DNA from 2 places in the Exiguobacterium sp. UBA5002 genome. Region 1 is predicted to be linked to the other one. Evidence: riboswitches for the same ligand, from Rfam matches in the RefSeq annotation. Region 1 holds a riboswitch; the other holds the start of a gene.
What was found. Region 1 has a riboswitch for S-adenosylmethionine ahead of B4C70_RS04205 (Na+/H+ antiporter NhaC family protein). Riboswitches for the same ligand answer to the same signal wherever they lie in the genome.
Positions count from the first base shown of each region.

Region 2: another riboswitch for S-adenosylmethionine. It lies ahead of B4C70_RS10195 (methionine ABC transporter ATP-binding protein); the one in region 1 lies ahead of B4C70_RS04205 (Na+/H+ antiporter NhaC family protein).

Region 1 covers NZ_DGYQ01000019.1:11,341-21,386, reverse strand. Annotated here, with positions in the region: gene B4C70_RS04230 (CoA-disulfide reductase) at 1-684, shown strand, start outside; gene B4C70_RS04225 (alanine/glycine:cation symporter family protein) at 868-2,313, shown strand; gene B4C70_RS04220 (hypothetical protein) at 2,400-2,861, shown strand; gene B4C70_RS04215 (aldo/keto reductase) at 2,987-3,799, opposite strand; gene B4C70_RS04210 (hypothetical protein) at 3,959-4,162, shown strand; gene B4C70_RS04205 (Na+/H+ antiporter NhaC family protein) at 4,202-5,512, opposite strand; SAM riboswitch class I at 5,593-5,697, opposite strand; gene B4C70_RS04200 (metal ABC transporter solute-binding protein, Zn/Mn family) at 5,766-6,779, opposite strand; gene B4C70_RS04195 (alpha/beta hydrolase) at 6,949-7,938, shown strand; gene B4C70_RS04190 (histidine phosphatase family protein) at 7,956-8,546, shown strand; gene B4C70_RS04185 (YwpF family protein) at 8,543-9,034, opposite strand; gene B4C70_RS04180 (hypothetical protein) at 9,176-9,502, shown strand; gene B4C70_RS04175 (nicotinate phosphoribosyltransferase) at 9,554-10,046, opposite strand, start outside.
Region 2 covers NZ_DGYQ01000033.1:88,220-98,265, forward strand. Annotated here, with positions in the region: gene B4C70_RS10175 (class I SAM-dependent methyltransferase) at 484-1,122, shown strand; gene B4C70_RS10180 (S-ribosylhomocysteine lyase) at 1,126-1,590, shown strand; gene B4C70_RS10185 (PLP-dependent cysteine synthase family protein) at 1,587-2,510, shown strand; gene B4C70_RS10190 (bifunctional cystathionine gamma-lyase/homocysteine desulfhydrase) at 2,503-3,669, shown strand; SAM riboswitch class I at 3,727-3,831, shown strand; gene B4C70_RS10195 (methionine ABC transporter ATP-binding protein) at 3,910-4,932, shown strand; gene B4C70_RS10200 (methionine ABC transporter permease) at 4,929-5,594, shown strand; gene B4C70_RS10205 (MetQ/NlpA family ABC transporter substrate-binding protein) at 5,627-6,460, shown strand; gene B4C70_RS10210 (MDR family MFS transporter) at 6,540-7,790, shown strand; gene sufC (Fe-S cluster assembly ATPase SufC) at 7,924-8,709, shown strand; gene sufD (Fe-S cluster assembly protein SufD) at 8,728-10,005, shown strand; gene B4C70_RS10225 (cysteine desulfurase) at 10,007-10,046, shown strand, end outside.

The DNA of each region.
Region 1 (10,046 bases):
TTAGAGTTAAAAACAAAAATCGACCAGATGACGGATGGCGAGCAAATTTTTGTCAAAGCGTCGGATCCGGGATTCTTACCGGACGTTCAAGCATGGGCGAAAAAACTAGGTCACACGGTCCATTCAGCGGAGATGAATCAAGGGGTCGTCGAGGTCTTGCTTGAAAAAGGGCAAGGGGAGACACCAGCTGCAGCGCCGGTTCAAGTCAATCCGGCAGATGATGCGACGATGGTCGTCTTCAGTGGTGATCTTGATAAAGCACTTGCTTCTTTCGTCATTGCGCAAGGTGCACAAGCGATGGGAAAACAAGTGACGATGTTCTTTACGTTCTGGGGCTTGAACATCATTCGAAAACCAGACGCACCGGCAGTTGAGAAAGCAGGAATCGAACGGATGATGGGCATGATGATGCCGAAACATGCCGGGGAGCTGCCGCTCTCGAACATGAACATGGCAGGCGCCGGTCAAAAAATGATGAAAAAAGTCATGAAGGACAAACAAGTCGATGCACTCGAGACGATGATGGCAAAAGCACAAGCTGCTGGTGTCCGAATGATCGCCTGCACGATGTCGATGGATATCATGGGCATCAAGAAAGAGGAATTACTGGATGATATCGATTATGGTGGCGTCGCCAGTTACCTTGGTGCAACGGATGGTGCCAATCTGAATCTGTTCATCTAATCTAAAAACCTGTTTAAATGAACGTGTCAAACCTGACATCTGATGTGAGGTTTGACACGTTTTTTGCGCCCTAAGGTATAGATGAGTTTGATTTTTCAAAAAAAATTGCGTATGATAATTCACATGTGAAAAAAGTTTACATCTAAAAAAGAGAAACTATGTGGTGGAAGTGGAGGGAATCGGATGGAGAAGCAGGTAATGGATGTAGTCAGTAGAATCAGTGACTACTTATGGACGAACGTACTGATCATCTTACTCGTCGGATTAGGGATTTATTTTACATTCCGGATGCGGTTCGTTCAATTCCGGATGATACCGGAGATGTTACGCTTACTGTTCCAAGGAACGGATAAAGGGAAAGACGGCGTGTCGCCATTCCAAGCATTTGCGATCAGTACGGCAGCACGTGTCGGTACTGGTAATATCGCGGGTGTCGCAACAGCGATCGCACTTGGTGGACCAGGAGCGGTCTTCTGGATGTGGTTGATTGCCTTGATCGGCTCGGCATCGGCATTCGTCGAGAGTACACTCGCGCAGATCTACAAGGTGCGGGACAATAAGGCATGGCGTGGGGGCCCTGCCTATTATATGGAAAAAGCACTCGGTCAACGTTGGTTAGGGATTTTATTCAGTATCTTGATTACGATCTCATTCGGATTTGTCTTCAATTCCGTTCAATCGAATACGATCTCGCTTTCACTTCAAAATCAATACGGCTTTGATAAGACATGGATTACGGTCGGACTAGTCGTGCTGACGGCACTTGTCATCTTTGGTGGCGTCCGTAGTATCGCAACCGTCGCGTCTTTCCTCGTACCGATCATGGCCGGTGGTTATATCCTGATCGCGCTCTATATCATGGCGACGAATCTTGAAGTACTGCCAAGTATTTTTAAATTGATCTTCCAAGAAGGGTTATTCGAGTTTAAGACGTTAGCAGGGGGAGCAATCGGGGCGGCCGTTCTGAATGGTATTCGTCGCGGTTTGTTCTCGAACGAAGCCGGTATGGGTTCAGCACCGAACGCAGCGGCAACAGCGGAAGTCTCTCACCCGGTCAAACAAGGGTTGATTCAATCGTTTGCGGTCTTCGTTGATACGTTGATGGTCTGTTCGGCGACAGCGATGATCGTTCTCGTCAGTGGAGTGGCAACAAAGGATGCTAGTGGTCAACCGGTAGCTGGGATCGACTTAGCGCAAGGTGCGCTCGCATCACAAGTGGGATCACTCGCGACAGGATTCATGGTCGTCGCGATTTTCCTCTTTGCTTTTAGTTCTGTCGTCGGAAACTACTACTACGGTGAATCGAATATCAACTTCATCCGTGAAAATAAACAAGTCTTGATGGCGTATCGTGTACTCGTTCTCGTCATGATCGTCTTCGGTTCACTCGTTGAATCGGCGAACCTCGTGTGGGCGTTGGCAGATATCTTCATGGGACTGATGGCGATCGTTAACTTGTATGCGATCTTCCGTCTCTCGAAAATCGCGAAACTAGCGCTCGAAGATTATGTCGGGCAACGAAAAGCTGGAAAAGAGCCACGATTCTATGCGGACTCGATTCCGAACTTGCCGGGGAAAGATGCGCTTGAAGCATGGCAAGAATCAGAAAAAGACGAAAAAGCAATTTAAGGAAAAGGGAGTCAGAGAAATCTGGCTCTTTTTTTGTATAGAACGAATTTAAAAAGGGAATACAGAGTACAGAAGGGAGGGGGAGAATGGAAAACGTACATTTCGTCCGCGTCACGGATGCGGTCTGGGAGTCGTTCGGAAACGATCCCCACATCATCATGGACTGGATTTTATTCATTCATGAGACACAACCCGATCATGAACAATTGTTCGCCCTCGAACAGACGAACACCATCTATCATTTGATGAATCAAATCGATATCTATATTGATCAAGACACACATTACAACCTGGGACGAGCGATCGTTGGCGAAGAGTTGATCGTCAATGAGGAGAAAGCGGCGATTGTCGGTATTCTGCCCTTGCCACTCCTCATCATCTCGGCTGAGGTGATGCGGAATTTTGATCAACGGGCACTCGCTTCGATTCATGATGAAGCCGGAACACCGGGCGAATTCGAGGATATCTGGGAACAGTTTGCCGATTTACGTGCCTATTTTCAAAAGGCAGAAGAAGCGGAAGATACGATTTTGATTTATTATGTCTGATCAGCTTAAATCATAAAAAAAAGAGACCCGCTTCCAAGTCGTAGACTGGAAACGGGTCTCTCGTCGTTCAGATGAAGCAAGACGTCTTCACATGGAAGCCGTTCTTTTTTACGATAACCTTTAGATTAAAAATCGATTTCGTCTGGATCCGGTCCGAGGCGGACATCCGTTGCCAGACGATCAATTCTCTCAAGATCATCGGCATCGAGTTGGAAATCAAAGACGTCGAAGTTTTCTGCAATGCGTTCTGGTGTGACGGATTTTGGAAGAGCAACGATACCGTTGTCGAGGTGCCAGCGCAAGACGACTTGTGAAGGTGTCTTACCATGCTTCTCTGCGATTTCCTTGAAATCGTTGATTTCGAGGAATTTCCCTTGCATGAGTGGACTCCATGCTTCGACTTGGATGTTGTGATCTTGCAAGTATTCGTGCAGTTCGTGTTGTGGCAATTGTGGATGCAATTCGACTTGGTTGATCATTGGTGCCATCAAGCCCTCTTCTGCCAATGTATCGAGGTGATGTTCTTTGAAGTTCGAGACACCGATCGCTTTGATCTTGCCTGCTTCATACAGTTCAACCATTGCTTTCCACGCTTCGATATAGCCTTCGACCGGCCAGTGGATGAGATAAAGGTCAAGATAATCTGTTTCGAGACGTTCGAGCGATTCTGCGAATGCTTCCTTCGTCCGACCGGCACGAATATCATCGTTCCAGACTTTTGACGTTAAGAAGAGATCCTCACGTTTCACGCCGCTTTCCTTGATTCCTTTTGCGACACCGCGCTCGTTTTTGTAGACAGCAGCCGTATCGATATGACGATAACCGACACGTAATGCTTCAGCAACAGCAGCGGGTGCTTCTGTCTCTTCGTCTACTTGCCAGACACCGAATCCAATTTGGGGAATCGTAATACCGTTTGAAAGTTTTGCGTATTGCATGTGTTACTCCTCCTCATAAAACGTAGTTTAGATTTGCTCGTTTAGTTTAGCACGAACGAACGAAACCGTCCGTTTCCATGCTCATGGAGGAATAGAATGGGTTAAAATAAAAGAGAATTCATCACATCTGACCGTATGTCAGAAAGAGGGGGAGAAAGGATGGCTCAAAAGAATAAAAAGCTATCAAAGGGAGCTTGGCTTAGTATTAGTGCCTTGTTGGTCACGCAAGCAGTTAGCCTATTTTTCAGTGTACGAAAATCAGGACGTAACCCGTGGGTATGGGGAGGCGCGGGACTCGTTCAGTTTCCACTTCCAGCAATCGCGTATTTGATTTTAGAACGACAAGCGAAGCAGAAAAAATAACGAAACAGGTCCGATCATAGCGATCGGACCTGTCGTTTGTTAAGAAGAGATTTTTTCTTGTTGAGCAACTGATTTCTTTGGACGTGGGAAACCGAAGATGATGGCAATCGATCCACAGACGAAGAGCAGGAACGGATAGAACAGATACGGAATCAGTTCCGGTGAAGCCGTTTTCGTCAATTCTGCTGCAATCAAGAGTTGCGCCCCATACGGAATGATACCTTGAATCCCACAAGAGAAGATATCGAGAATACTCGCTGATTTCTTGCGATCGACTTCATACGTATCAGCGATTTCAGCTGCCAGTGGTCCAGCGACGAGAATCGAGATCGTATTGTTCGCCGTTGCGAGATTCGTCGCACTGACGAGTGCTGCCATACTGAATTCGGCACCGCGACGCTGAGAAATCTTGCGCGTCAACGTCTCTTTCAAGTAGACGATTCCACCGTTGAACGTGATCAAGCTGACGAGACCACCCATGAGGAGCGTCAAAATGGAGATTTCCGCCATGCCCATCATTCCTTTTGACATCGAGAGGACGAAGCCACTCAAGCCGAAACTACCATCAATCATACCGATGATGCCGGTGAGTAACGTACCACCAATTAAGACAAGAATGACATTGACGCCAAATAGTGCAAGGACGATGACAGCAAGATATGGAATCAACTTGTAGAATTCAAATGCTTTTGCTTCGACGACGTCACCAGAACCAGAAACGAATGCGAGTAGGATGACCGTCAAAATAGCAGCCGGTAGGACGATCATGAAGTTCGTCCGGAACTTATCGCGCATGTTCGTTTTTTGGGTACGGACGGCAGCAATCGTCGTATCCGAGATGAACGACAAGTTATCGCCGAACATCGATCCACCAACGACTGACGCTGCTGCGATCGCAACGTTGATGCCTGTCGCTTCATGAATACCGAAGGCGATCGGCGCGAGTGCAGCAATCGTTCCAGTCGATGTTCCCATTGCCATCGAGATGAAGGCAGCGATGATGAACAGACCACTCATCAGTAATGACGGAGGTAGGAACGTCAAAGCAGCATTGACGGTTGCATCGATGGCACCGATTGCTTCTGCCGTTCCAGAAAACGTACCGGCTAATAAGAAGATGAAGACCATGATCATGATATCAGGATTTCCGGCACCCGTTGCGATTCGTTCGACCGTTTGATTGATGGATCCTTTCGTCGTGATTGCAGCAAAGATCAAAGCGATCAATGCGGCGATAAGGATCGGAAATTTGTAAAAGTCGTCATAGAAGATCCCGGCTCCGATGAAGAGGACCAGGAATACGACGAGGGGAAGCAGTGCCCATTTGTTAGGCATGATCGTTTCATTCATTGTTGACACCTCGTTTCTCAAAGATACAAAAAAGACCCCTTCGCAAGAAAGAAGGAGGTCTTTATGAAATAAAGACGCTCTTCTTATCTCTCAAGCTTTCGCTTGCTGGATTTGGCACAGTACGAATCAAATCGTCCGCTGCCGAAACATCATTGGGCCAGTCCCTCCGTTTCTCGCGATAAAAAGAAGTCATTCAATTGTTTAAAACACGTTTCTTACCGTACCGCATTGAGTAACGCGTGTCAACTGTACTTTACTGAAGTGCTTGTTTTAACGTCTGGACGTTTTCTTCCATCAATTTAAAATAAGAGCTGTTTTGCTGTGCTTTCGTGACGGACTCTAGATTATGAATCGTCACGGATTCAGCTCCGATTTCTTTTTGAATGACACGTGCGACCTTAGGTGAGACCGTTTCTTCGAACGCGACGTATTTCAAATCATGCATCCGTGCTTCTTTCACTAAAGCAGCCAGTTGCTTTTGTGACGGTTCATCGGAAGGAGAAATTCCCGCGATCGGCAGTTGCGTGAAACCATATCGTTCTGCGAGGTAACCGTAAGCGGCATGCGTAACGAGAAGTTCTTTTTTCGATCCATCAGCGACGGCTTGTTTGAATTCTTTATCTAGTGCGTCAGCTTGCTGATCGAACGCTTTTAAGTTTTTCTCGAATGTCGCTTTGTCTTTTGGTATTTCTTTTGATAGAGCGACTGTGATGGAACGTGCCATTGCTTTTGCGTTGGTAGGATCGAGCCAGACGTGTGGATCGTATTTTCCGTGGTCATGGCCTTCTTCTTCATGCGCAGGTTTATCCGTTGCGTGATCATCGTGCCCTTCTTCTTCGTGGGCATGTTCGTCTTCACTATGCCCCTCTTCTTCATGTGCATGGAGTGTAGCATCCGATTCTAGTAAGTTGACGTCCTTACTCGTCTCGACGAAGCGGACATCCGTGCCTTTTAGACTCTCCTGGATTTTTTTCGAATACGGCTCGAGCGTCGTACCGGTTAAGAGGAACAAGTCGCCCTTAGCAATCTCGGTGAGTTGTTTTGACGTCGGCTCGTAAGAGTGGGGGTCTGCTCCAGGTGGGACGATCATCTTGACGTTGACTTGATCCCCTCCGATTTCGCGGGCAATAGCAGCCGTCGCGAACGTTGATGCATAGACTTCTGTCTGGGTTTTATCTGAAGTCGATGAATCGGTATTCGAACCGCAAGCAGCGAGAACACTTGCACTTGCGAAAGCGACTGTTAAAGCGGGAATGATTTTTTTCATTATATGATACCTCCATTATTAAAACGTAACTATTCCGATTTGGACTTTCTCACTATAGCGGAACGCTGGTGAAGCGTCAAGTACGAATACCGAGACGTTCGACTTCTTTTAAAACGGGGTAGAAGGATAATAAAGTGAAGAAACTAGCACGTCTTTTGGAGGTGATCAAGTGAAACGTGAAACTGCATGGCTAATGGGGGGAGCTGCGTTATTGACGACGGCAGCAGCGGGAGCGAGTATCTGGAACAATTATGGTGCATTGCTTCGATGGACCGAACCCGCCTTGCCACTCACAGAAAAACAACTTGCACCGCGGACGCTCACCTACAAACAGGTGGGAAACCGCATCTTACAGCTCGATCTCTATTATCCACCGGGAGAAGGACCGTTTCCAGTTGCCATCTATGCACACGGTGGTGCATTCGTTCGTGGAGAGCGCGATGACATGTTCTGCTTTAGTCCAATCGTCGACCGTCTGCTTGAACTCGGAGTTGCCGTCTGTAGTATTGAGTATCGTTTGTTCGAAGAGGGCAGTTATTTTCCGGATAACCTCGAAGATGTACGGGATGCGTTATGTTTTTTGAATAAGGAAGCAGAGGGTCTTCGCATTCTAAGAGGACGGATGATGGTATGGGGAGACTCAGCCGGAGCCGCACTCATGCTGACGACGGCACTTGCCCCATCTGCTTTCGTTGGTGAGCGTGATGAGCGCCACATGCCATTGATCAGTGGTGTGATCGCTTTATATCCACCGACGAACTTTTTGTTGTTTAATTTCATTCAGACTTGGATTGCCCACATTAAGTTCTACAAGGGGGGACGAGAAGAATGGCGCAAGCTGATGACGCACGTCTCACCCGTCACGCACCTAACATCGGATGCCCCGCCCATCATGCTCTTGCACGGTAAAAAAGATCCAATCGTCCCATTTTCTCAAGCCTTGCATTTCGTTGAGAAGGGAGCAGATGTCGGAGCAGATGTTCGTTTGTTTTCCTTTCCGAATGGCACCCACTCACTTGCCAGTTTCGCTCAGACGGAAAATCCGTTAAAGATCGAGCGATTGCTTGAACGAATTGAACGTTTCACCTGTCAGGTACTACTGTTGCCACCACGACAACTTCCGAATGGAAAACATGATACAATCAGTCATATTTCTTAAATGAGGGAGACAGAGACATGACTGAAATTTGTTTAGTGCGGCATGGTCAGACGGATTGGAACTTAAACGAACGGATTCAGGGAAGAGAAGATATCCCGTTGAATGCAACAGGGAAAAGACAAGCGGAACTCAGTGCCGCTTATCTATCGAATGAAAAGTGGGATGTCTTATTAGCAAGTCCCTTGTCGCGTGCCGTTGAGACAGCAGAAATCATCGGTCGTGCTGTTGGTTTAACGATTACAGCGACAGACGAGCGACTTGTCGAACGCGAATTCGGAGCTGCTTCCGGTGAACCGGTTGCGTCGATTTATGAAGCTGTTCAAGCGAACGATACGAAACGTGTTCCGGGTCTTGAAACGGAACAAGCGATTCAGGATCGCGTATTCGAAGCATTACAGGAAGTGACACGAACGTATGAGGGGAAACGAATCTTAATCGTCTGTCACTCGCATACGATCAAAGCAGCCTTATCGTCGATTGATGAGACATTCAGTTACCGGACACCTTTGAAAAATGCATGTGCGAATTATATCCAATATACGGACCACTATACGATTGATCGAATCAATGTAGCGGATCACATCACGGACGAAGTCGAAAAACCTTAAGAAATCGGTGTTTCTGGATGTTCTGCTAGATACTGTTTAAATGTTTCTTTAGCGATACTCGTGATATGTGCACCGCGTTTTGAACGACGATCCTTGTATTCTTGGACGAGTTCCTCACCAGCGAATCCATCTTCGACGACTTCACGTAAGATCGATTCGGATAAATCATTCTTCATCATGACCATCTTACCAGTGAAGACATAGGAGACGTGTTCGCTTAAGGCAGTCCGTTCAAGAGGCGTGACGATCATCGCGGCAGGGTCATTATCGGGTCGTGAGATCGTGATTTCAATCAAAGCACGTAAATGTTTTGTGAACAATTCATCGACGATCGGCTGATCGCTCGAAGGAACGACGATTTCTGCGACCCATTGTGCCGTTTGTTCGGTACTGACCGTTAGTCCGTCTTGAATGGCGACGGGAATCGTCGTATCACGTCCTGACTCGTCCATTAAAATGCGCAATGTGCATAATTTAAAGGTTTTCATGAAAAAATGCCCTCCCTTGATCGCTTACGATTTTTCTACAGTATACCGTGAGGAATGTGGGACGGGAAACTTTTCCTGACGAAATTCGTATGAACTATGTTTAAATAAGACTAGATATTACTAACAGGAGGATCGTTCATTATGCCGCAAGTACTCATTGGAATATTAGGAATCCTGGGTATTGTCTTACTTGCCCACCATATCATCATGTATTGGCATGCTGAACCGACAGACCGCCCGACGCTTGCATATCGCATTGCGCTCCTGATTGCCTGTTTGCTACTCATTAGTGGAAGTGATCATTTAATCAGTATTTTTTACGCGGATTCCTTAGCAGAATTCGGTCAACGCATAACGTATATCGTCTTCATCGGAGGTGCGCTTGGTTTCGCGTGGTACTTTCGTAAGAAGATGGAACAAGCGCCAACAGAAATGACACCTGTCGGAAACGAAGCAGGATTAACATGAGAAAAGCGCCGTTCATCCTGAGGGAGGAAGAACGGCGCTTGTTTGTGCGTCTTATTTTAAACCACTCGTGAGTCGTGTTTCCCGAATCATGTCGAGTTTGAGTTTCCAGAGACGGTCACTGAATGTGACGGCATAAATCTCTGGCAAACGGAGACGTTTGTACTCCTCCCAAAGACGACCAATCTGCGTTTCATGGAAGTGACGGATCTCTTCAATCGTTGGAACTGTATAAATTAGCTCTCCATCTTTGAAGATCGGTTCAAGCAAGCGTTCGACCTTGAACTGCTCCACACGGTTACGGAACGATGGGTCCCGGACGTCGATGAGATCGACGGCTTCAAGTGTCGATGGATCCTCGTCCATCAACGTCACGTAATCCCCTTTAAACTTATCCGTCACCGGATCGATGATGCGATAGACTTCCTTGATGTGTGGTGTCGTCGTCTTGGCTTTTGACGAGGACACTTTGATGACAGGCGTGAGTTCGCCGTCTACTTCACGCGCGACCAGTTTATAGACCATTCCGAGAGCGGGTTGCTCGTAA
Region 2 (10,046 bases), on a different contig from region 1:
CGTTGACAACGCAGAAATATGAATGGTATATTCATAACAACTTCTAGAAATGCATTATAGGAAGTCTAGCAGAGATGATCGTTCAATACGATTCAAGTCCTGAACCCTTTCTCCCATCCTAAGCCGGTGTATTGTTTCCCCTTAAGTCGTCCCCCAAAGACGAAGCGGTGCAATGAACGGGTGGTGGATCGAAAGGACCGATCAGGAAGTGAACGTAAGCTGGCGATCATGTCGAACAGGCGCCGTCCTCCACGCGGAAGAGCGAACAATTCCGAATGGAGCTGGGTTTTCCTTCGTAGCATTTCTAACCACATTATTCGTGTTGTCGGTTCGCCGGCAACGCCTTTTTTTGTTTTCTGGAAGTTTTTTCGAGCCGGTCGCTTGCCAGGATAGAATCTCCTTGCTACAATGCGAATAAGGAAAATTACTTTAATTCATATCCGATTACTCGGAATTAACTGGTGAGATGGAGGACGACAAGGCATGACAGTACGTTTTATGGATGTTTTCACAGAATGGGCATCAACGTATGACGAGACAGTAACCGGACATGATCCGGAGTATAAAGAGGTTTTTCGTCGATACGATGAGATTTTGGATACAGTAGCGGATAAAGCGCAGTCGCCGGTCATTGAATTCGGAGCAGGCACAGGGAACCTGACACAACGTCTTCTGGCACGTCACGACGCCGTACTCGCCGTCGAACCAAGTCCGGAGATGCGGGCAATCCTGACGGAAAAGATTCCGTCACTTGATGTACAAGACGGTCACTTCCTCTCGTTCGAGGCGAAGGAAGCACGCAGTTTTGTTTCGACGTATGCGTTTCATCATCTAACAGATGAGGAAAAGGGAGAAGCAATCGAACTGATGGCATCACATTTACCGGCAGACGGAAAAATCGTCTACGCGGATACGATGTTCGTCTCAGAAGAAGCACGCCAGCAAACGATCCGTGAAGCACGTGCTCAAGGGTTCGACGCGTTAGTGGAAGATCTCGAACGCGAATTCTACCCGTTGATTCCAGTCATGGAAGAATTGTTTACATCACGCGGGTTCACTGTTAAATTTATACAATACAATCACTTCGTCTGGCTCGTAGAAGCCGAGAAAATGGGGGAATAAATCATGGCACTTCAAAAAATGAACGTCGAAAGCTTTAACCTGGATCATACGAAAGTCAAAGCACCTTATATCCGCGTCGCGGGTTATAAAGAAGGTAAAGTCGACCAAGTCGTCAAATACGATATCCGTTTCACGCAACCAAACGTTGAGCAAATGCCGATGCGTGCGATGCACACACTCGAGCACTTACTTGCTGAGAACATCCGCAACTACTCGGATGATGTCATCGATGTCTCGCCGATGGGATGCCAAACAGGTTTCTACATGGCGATGATGAACTTCGACTCGGTCGAAAAAATGAGCGAACTCGTTGAGAAGACGTTGAAAGACGTCCTTGCAGCAGAAGAGATTCCAGCGCAAAACGAAGTCCAATGTGGATTTGCGAGCGCACATGACCTCAAAGGAGCGAAGCACTATGCCGAGAAAATGCTTGCCGGTCGTGATGAATGGGACATCGTCTTCGGATGATCGCGAACAACGTCCGCGACCTCGTCGGAAACACACCACTCTACGAGATCACTTCATTCGATTTGCCTGCTGGTACGCGCATTTTGGCGAAGCTCGAATGGATGAACCCTGGGGGCAGCGTCAAAGACCGCCTTGGCATTCAACTCGTTGATGCAGCGATCGAAAACGGACATGTGACACCAGGCGGTACGATCATTGAGCCGACAGCCGGGAATACCGGCATCGGCTTGGCGCTCGCCGCTAAAAAATACAATCTTCAAGTCATCTGTGTCGTTCCGGAAAAATTCAGTCAGGAAAAACAGACGTTGATGCGGGCACTCGGCGCAACCGTCGTCAACACGCCGACTGAACTCGATATGCAAGGGGCTATCGACCGGGCAAAAGAACTCGGTCAGGAAATTCCGAACAGTTACGTTCCGTTACAATTCGAAAACGAAGAGAACCCAGTCACGTATCAGCGGACACTCGGTCCTGAGCTGATTGCGGACTTGCCGCACATCGACTGGTTCGTTGCCGGTTGTGGTTCAGGTGGTACGTTCGCCGGAACAGCGGACTTCTTAAAACAACGTCTCGGTACAAAAGCAGCGATCGTCGAACCGGAAGGCTCCGTCTTAAATGGTGGTCCAGCCGGTCCGCATAAGACAGAAGGCATTGGAACAGCGAAATGGCCAAGTCTCGTTCCGCGTGAACTCGTCGACGAGATTCATACGATTTCTGACCGCGATGCATTTGACGCGGTTCATACACTCGCTGCTCGCGAAGGATTACTCGTCGGTAGTTCAGCAGGTGCAGCGCTCGTTGCTGCGCTTGATATCGCGAAGCGTCACCCCGGCAGTACGATCGTCACCGTCTTCGCAGACAGTGCCGAACGCTACTTAAGCCAACAAATCTTTGAAAAGGTGGACGAAACTCATGCGTAAGAAGACAGCATTGATTCATGGAGGAACAGGTGTCGACCGGGCAACAGGAGCCGTCACACCTCCGATCTATCAAACAAGCACATACAAGCAGGATAAAATCGGTCAACTCAAGGACGGATACGAATACTCACGGACAGCGAACCCAACACGGACGAGCATCGAACGATTGATTGCGGATCTCGAGGGCGGCGCACGTGGTTTTGCCTTCGGTTCTGGGATGGCAGCGATCCATGCCGTCTTCCACTTGCTTGAGTCTGGCGACCACATCGTCATGACGGATGACGTCTACGGTGGTACGTTCCGCTTGATGCAACGCGTCTTACCAAAGTTCAACATCCAAGTGACATTCGTCGATACGACGGACCTTGCAGCGACGGAAGCAGCGATCCAAGACAACACGAAGATCGTCTACGTCGAAACACCGACGAACCCGTTGTTGAAAGTAACGGACATCGCAGCCATCGCAACGATTGCCAAACGTCACGATCTTAAACTCGTCGTCGACAACACGTTCGCGACTCCATATCATCAACAACCACTCGCGCTTGGTGCAGACATCGTCTTGCACAGTGCAACAAAATACATCGGCGGACACTCGGACGTCGTCGCTGGACTTGTCGTCGTCAAAGATGATGCGCTCGGCGAAGAGCTTCACTTCATCCAAAACTCGACAGGCGGCGTACTTGGACCGCAAGACAGCTTCTTGCTCGTCCGTGGTCTTCGTACACTCGGTATCCGGATGGATGCGATCGAAGAGACAGCCCATGATCTCGTTGCGTTCCTGCAAGCGCAAGACATCGTCTCGAACATCTTCTATCCAGGACTTGCATCGCATCCTGGTCACGACATCCAAGCGAAACAAGCGACTGGATTCGGTGGGATGATCAGCTTTGATGTCGGTTCAGCAGCGAACGCAGAAAAACTCGTCGAGGCGACACACTTCTTCACACTCGCTGAGAGTCTTGGTGCCGTCGAGAGTCTGATTTCCGTTCCTGCACGGATGACGCACGCGTCGATCCCAGCAGAACGTCGGGCAGAACTTGGCATCACGGACGGTCTCGTTCGGATTTCAGTTGGACTTGAGGACGCGGAAGATTTGAAAGAAGACTTAACACGTGCTTTCACGTTCCTCGAAAAAGTTTCTGAAAAAACTGTTTGACAACAAAAATAACCCCTGCTAATATTCAGAATATATTCTACAAACTTAATACCGAAACTCTTATCGAGAGTGGTGGAGGGACTGGCCCGATGAAACCCGGCAACCGCGGATCTAATCCGAAGTGGTGCTAATTCCAGCAGACAAAAGTCTGGGAGATGAGAGCAAATGGTTTTGTGTACTGAAAAGTGCGCGCGTTTGCTCTAAAACGCGCGCACTTTTTTTATTTTAGGAGGGACAGTTGTGATTCGTTTACAAGACGTAGGAAAGATTTATCGCTCAAAGCGCGGAGCGGTCGAAGCTGTCGCGAATGTCGATCTGACAATCGAACGCGGTGAAATTTTTGGAATAATCGGTTATTCCGGAGCAGGGAAATCGACCTTGATCCGATTGCTGAATATGCTTGAAGCACCAACGAGTGGTTCGATCCAAATCGATGGTGTTGAGATGACATCACTAAAACCAAAGGAATTACGAGGCGTCCGTAAGAATGTCTCGATGGTCTTCCAACATTTCAACTTACTATGGTCACGGACGGTTGAAGAGAACATCATGTTCCCACTCGAGCTCGGTGGCTTCCCGAAAGCACACCGCAAGGAACGGGTAGCGGAACTGATCCAACTCGTTGGTTTAGACGGACGTGAAAAAGCCTATCCGTCGCAATTATCCGGTGGTCAAAAGCAACGTGTCGGTATCGCTCGGGCACTGGCATCGAACCCGGACGTTCTCTTATGTGACGAGGCAACAAGTGCACTCGATCCGAAGACGACGGACTCAATCCTTGAGTTACTCGTTGACATCAATGAAAAACTGAAACTGACGATCGTCTTGATCACACACGAGATGCACGTCATTCAAAAAATCTGTCACCGGGTCGCCGTCATGGAAGCCGGTAAAATCGTCGAGCAAGGACCGGTCGCAGAGGTCTTCCGTCATCCGAAGCAAGCGATGACGAAGGAGTTCGTCAAACAATTGACGTCGCCTTCGGAAAACGAGTTGACGTTCGCGAAACTACGCGAACGGTACCCAACCGGAAAAATCGTTCAGTTGACGTTCGTCGGATCAACAGCGGAAAGCCCGATCCTCGCGGAAGTCATGAAGGATTCACCGGTCCTGTTCAACATCATCGGCGGAAACGTCGGTCAATCACAGGAAGGGGCACTCGGTACACTGTTCATTCAGTTGATCGGGGAAACAGAAGCAACACAAGCGGTCATCACGAAGCTTCAAGCCAGTGATGTTGAAGTGGAGGTGGATCACCGATGATTTCATTCTTTGACAACCTAGATTGGGACATGGTGTGGGAAGCGACAGGCAGTACCGTCTATATGACGGCAATCGCTGGGGTTTCGACATTCGTTCTCGGTTTGATCATTGGTTTACTATTGTATGCGACAAACGAAGAGTTATTGTTCAAGAATCGGGCGTTCTATTCAGTGTTGAGCTTGATCGTCAACGTCTTCCGTTCGATTCCGTTCATCATCTTACTGATCTTATTGATTCCATTTACGACAGCGATCGTCGGTTCGTTCCTCGGACCAACGGCAGCATTACCGGCACTGATTTTCGGTGCTGCACCATTTTACGGTCGGATGGTTGAACTCGCGTTACGTGAAGTCGATAAAGGTGTCATCGAGGCAGCTGAATCGATGGGGGCGACGAAGTTCCAAATCATCTATAAAGTCTTAATCCCGGAAGCGTTGCCTGCCATCGTTTCTGGTATCACGGTCACACTCGTCTCACTTGTCGGTTATACGGCAATGGCCGGAGTAGTCGGCGGAGGTGGACTTGGGGACATGGCCTTCATCGAAGGATTCCAGCGTTCTCAAAACGATGTCATCGTCATTGCGACACTCTTAATCTTAGCGATCGTCTTCGTCATCCAAATCATTGGTGATTTGCTGATCCGTGCGATCGATAAACGTTAATTCGAAACTTAATCATATTGGAGGAATCATTCATGAAAACTTGGAAAAAATTCGTAGGTACTGCTGCTGTATCCGTCTTAGCTATTAGTCTTGCTGCATGTGGCGAAAAATCATCAGGATCAGACAGCGACGACAAAACACTTGTCATCGGTGCTTCAAACGTACCGCACGCTGAGATTCTTCAGCACGTTAAAAAAGAATATGAAGCAAAAGGTTACAAGCTTGAAATCAAGAAGTTCCAAGATTACGTACTTCCGAACAAAGCGCTCGCTTCAAAAGAAATCGATGCGAACTACTTCCAGCACGTACCGTATCTTGAGCAACAAGAGAAAGAAAACAAATCGTATAAGTTCGCGAACGCAGGTGGCGTCCATGTTGAACCACTCGGTATCTACTCGAAGAAATACAAGTCACTCGATAAGTTGCCAAACGGTGCAACGATCTTAACGAGCTCAAACGTCGCGGAACGCGGTCGTGTCTTGACGTTCCTTCAAAACGAAGGGTTGATCAAACTCAAAGACGGTAAAACGACAGATGCACAACTCGGCGATATCGCGGAGAACCCGAAGAAACTTAAGTTCAAAACGAACATCGAAGCATCGCTTCTTCCGCAAGCTTACAAAAACAATGAAGGCGACGCCGTCCTCATCAACACGAACTATGCGATCGATAACGGTCTGAACCCGTTAAAAGACGCGATCGCATCAGAAGATGAGTCTTCACCATACGTCAACATCATCGTCACACGTGATGGCGATGAAAAAGACAAGCGTGTCACAACACTTCTTGACGTGCTGCACGAAAAGAAAAATCAAGATTGGATCCTCGACAAGTACAAAGGTGCGGTCGTTCCAGTCAGCAAATAAGTTCACCGAAGCCGGCATCCTTCCTATATAATGGAAGGATGCTTTTCATTTGTCGGAAACAGGGGTTAGGGGGAATCATATGCAACGCATACGTCAACTGCATCCGTTGACACTCGGGGTCTTGTTCGGGACGTTTTTCTCGCGTCTCGGAACGTTCATCACGATGCCGTTCTTCGCCATCTACATGACGACCGTCTTGAAGTTTGATCCGGTCGATGTCGGCTGGGTCCTCAGTATCTCAGCGATCGCCAGCCTCATTATGAGTTTCATCGGTGGTACCTTGTCGGATCGGTATGGTCGCCGGGCGATGATGCTTGCCGGAACGATCGGATTCGCGATCGTCTTCATCGCGCTGGCACAAGTCGAGACGTTCTGGGCATTCTTTACGCTCAGTGCCTTGAACGGGGTCTGTCGCTCAATCTTCGAGCCATCTGCTCGTGCCTTGATCAGTGATACGACGGATGAAGCGAACCGGTTGTTCGTCTTCAATATCCGTTACGCGATGATCAACATCGCAGCAGCGATCGGACCGGGAATCGCTTTACTGCTGAGTGCAGGGAACACGTCCGCGACGTTTTACATCACGGCGTTCGTCTATATCGTGTACGGGGTGATGATTGGTATCTTATTCAAACGCCATCCGATCACCGAGACGCATGGTGGGAAAAAGGTGTCGTTTGGAGCAACGGTTCGTCTGTTGCGGACGGATATCGCCTTTACACTGGCACTTGCCGGCATCATCTTCGGCGTCTTTGGCTACAGCCAGTTCAACTCGACCTTGCCACAGTTCTTGACGGAGACGTCACTCCTTGAAGGCGGTAAGACACTCTATGCGATCTTGATCACGATCAATGCGATCACCGTCTTAATCGTCCAATATCTGATCATGAAGTTTGGTATGAAGACGTCACCACTCGTCTCGATCACGACCGGAATTGCGACTGTTGCGATCGGATTGTTCATCATGGGAAATGCGAACGCGATCTGGTTGATGATCGTCGCGATGTTCATTTTCACGTGCGGCGAAGTCATGATGTTCACGATGACCGACATCTTGACCGATCGGTTCGCGAAGCCGGAATTACGGGGCAGTTATTTCGGAGCGATGGGCTTGACGTCGATCGGACAATCAATCGGTCCGATCGCCGGAGGACATTTGTTAAGTTTATATGGAGCGGACCGTCCGTTACCGATTTTCGGGATATTAGCGGGCTTGACATTATTCGGAATACCACTGCTCTTACTGTCACAACGGATTCATCGGGCTTCGACGATCGAGGAACTCGAGGAACCGGTGAAACTTTCGAATGATTCTCAACAAAACGCGTGATTTTGAGAAAAAACAACGAGCGATGACGCTTGAATAATACGCCATGTTTCTTTAAGATTAGAATGATACTAAATTAGTAACGCTCGTGTTCTGAATCGTCAGTCACGAAATGAATAGATGGAGGGATTCTAACATGAAGGCTTCACACTTGAAGATTGAAGATCTACACGTCGCGATCGACGGCAAGGAAATCTTGAAAGGCGTCAACTTGGAAATCAAAGGCGGGGAAATCCACGCGGTCATGGGACCAAACGGGACAGGTAAATCAACACTCGCATCAGCATTGATGGGTCACCCATCGTACGAAGTGACATCTGGTTCAGTCACACTCGACGGCGAAGACGTTCTCGACATGGAAGTCGATGAGCGCGCACAAGCGGGAATGTTCCTCGCAATGCAGTACCCAAGCGAAATCAGTGGTGTCACGAACTCAGACTTCCTTCGTTCAGCGATCAACTCGCGTCGTGAAGAAGGCGATGAAATCTCACTCATGAAATTCATCCGTGAACTTGATTCACAAATGGGACTTCTCGAGATGCCTTCAGAAATGGCACACCGTTACCTCAACGAAGGTTTCTCTGGTGGAGAAAAGAAACGTAACGAAATTCTTCAGATGATGATGCTTAAACCAGCAATCGCGATTCTCGATGAAATCGATTCAGGTCTTGATATCGATGCATTGAAAGTCGTCGCAAAAGGTGTCAACGAAATGCGTTCACCTGAATTCGGCTGCTTGATCATCACGCACTATCAACGTCTCTTGAACTATATCGAGCCAGACTTCATCCACATCATGATGGGCGGAAAAATCGTCATGTCTGGTGGTAAAGAACTCGCACACCGTCTCGAAGCAGAAGGTTATGACTGGGTTAAAAAAGAACTCGGCATCGAAGACGTCGAAATCGAAACAAAAGCGTAAGACGAGGGAGGAAGCATGATGACTGTAGAACTGAATCTTGCAGTAAATCGCGAGGCAGTGGCAGAACGTGCGACTCGCTTAGGGGAACCATCTTGGATGGTCGCAAAGCGTCAAGACGCGCTTGATCTTGCCCCAACGCTCGCATTGCCAAAAGTAGAAAAAATCAAGATCGAAGGCTGGAACTTTACAGAAGGTACGACGGAACTTGAAACCGTCACTGGTCTTTCTTCAGATATCGAAGCATTGATCGGCGAAAACCGTGATCACATGCTCGTCACACGTAACGGACAACTTGTCCACGCGCAAAACAGTGAAGCGTCGAACGGCGTCATCTTCACGACACTCGAAGACGCATTAAAACAACACCCGGAACTCGTCGAGAAGTACTTCATGACGGAAGGTGTTCAAGTCAACGAAGATCGTCTTGCGGCATTAAACGCAGCACTTCGTAACGGCGGTACGTTCCTTTATGTACCAAAAGGCGTCAAGCTGTCTGTACCGATGCAAGCAATCTACACGCTTGAGCAATCAGGCGCTGCCCTTTACCATCACACAATCATCGTCGCAGATGCTGACAGCGAATTGACGTATATCGAAAACTTCGTCTCTTACGGTGACGAAGCGCATAACGTCAACGTCGTCACAGAAGTATTCGTCGAAGACAACGCAAAAGTTCTCTTCGGTGGTGTCGATACACTATCTAAAGGTGCCGTCACGTATATGAACCGTCGCGGTGTCGTCAAACAAGGCGCGAAGCTCGAATGGGCACTCGGTCACATGAATGACGGTCACACGGTCACAGAAACAAAAACACACCTCGTCGGAAACGATTCGTTCTCAGATACGAAAGCCGTTACGGTCGGTCGTGGAGAGCAAAAACAAAACTTCAACGTCCGTACGGACCATTTCGGTAAAGGATCAGAAGGTTTCATCTTGATCCACGGTGTCCAAAAAGACGCAGCAACATCAATCTTCAACGGAACGTCGATGATCCATCACGGCGCTTCGAAATCAAACGGCGTTCAAACGGAACGTGTCCTCATGTTGTCTGAAAAGGCACGTGGTGATGCGAACCCGATCCTCTTGATCGATGAGGATGACGTCATGGCAGGACACGCGGCATCTGTCGGTCGTGTCGATGAATTACAACTCTACTACTTGATGAGCCGTGGTCTTTCACGGAAGGAAGCAGAACGCCTCGTCGTTCATGGTTTCCTCCAGCCAGTCGTCTCGGAACTTGCGATTGACTCGGTGAAAGAACGTCTCGTTCAAGTCATCGAAGGGAAAGTAAACTAATATGGGAATCGATGCATCCATCCGCAATCAGTTTCCGATCC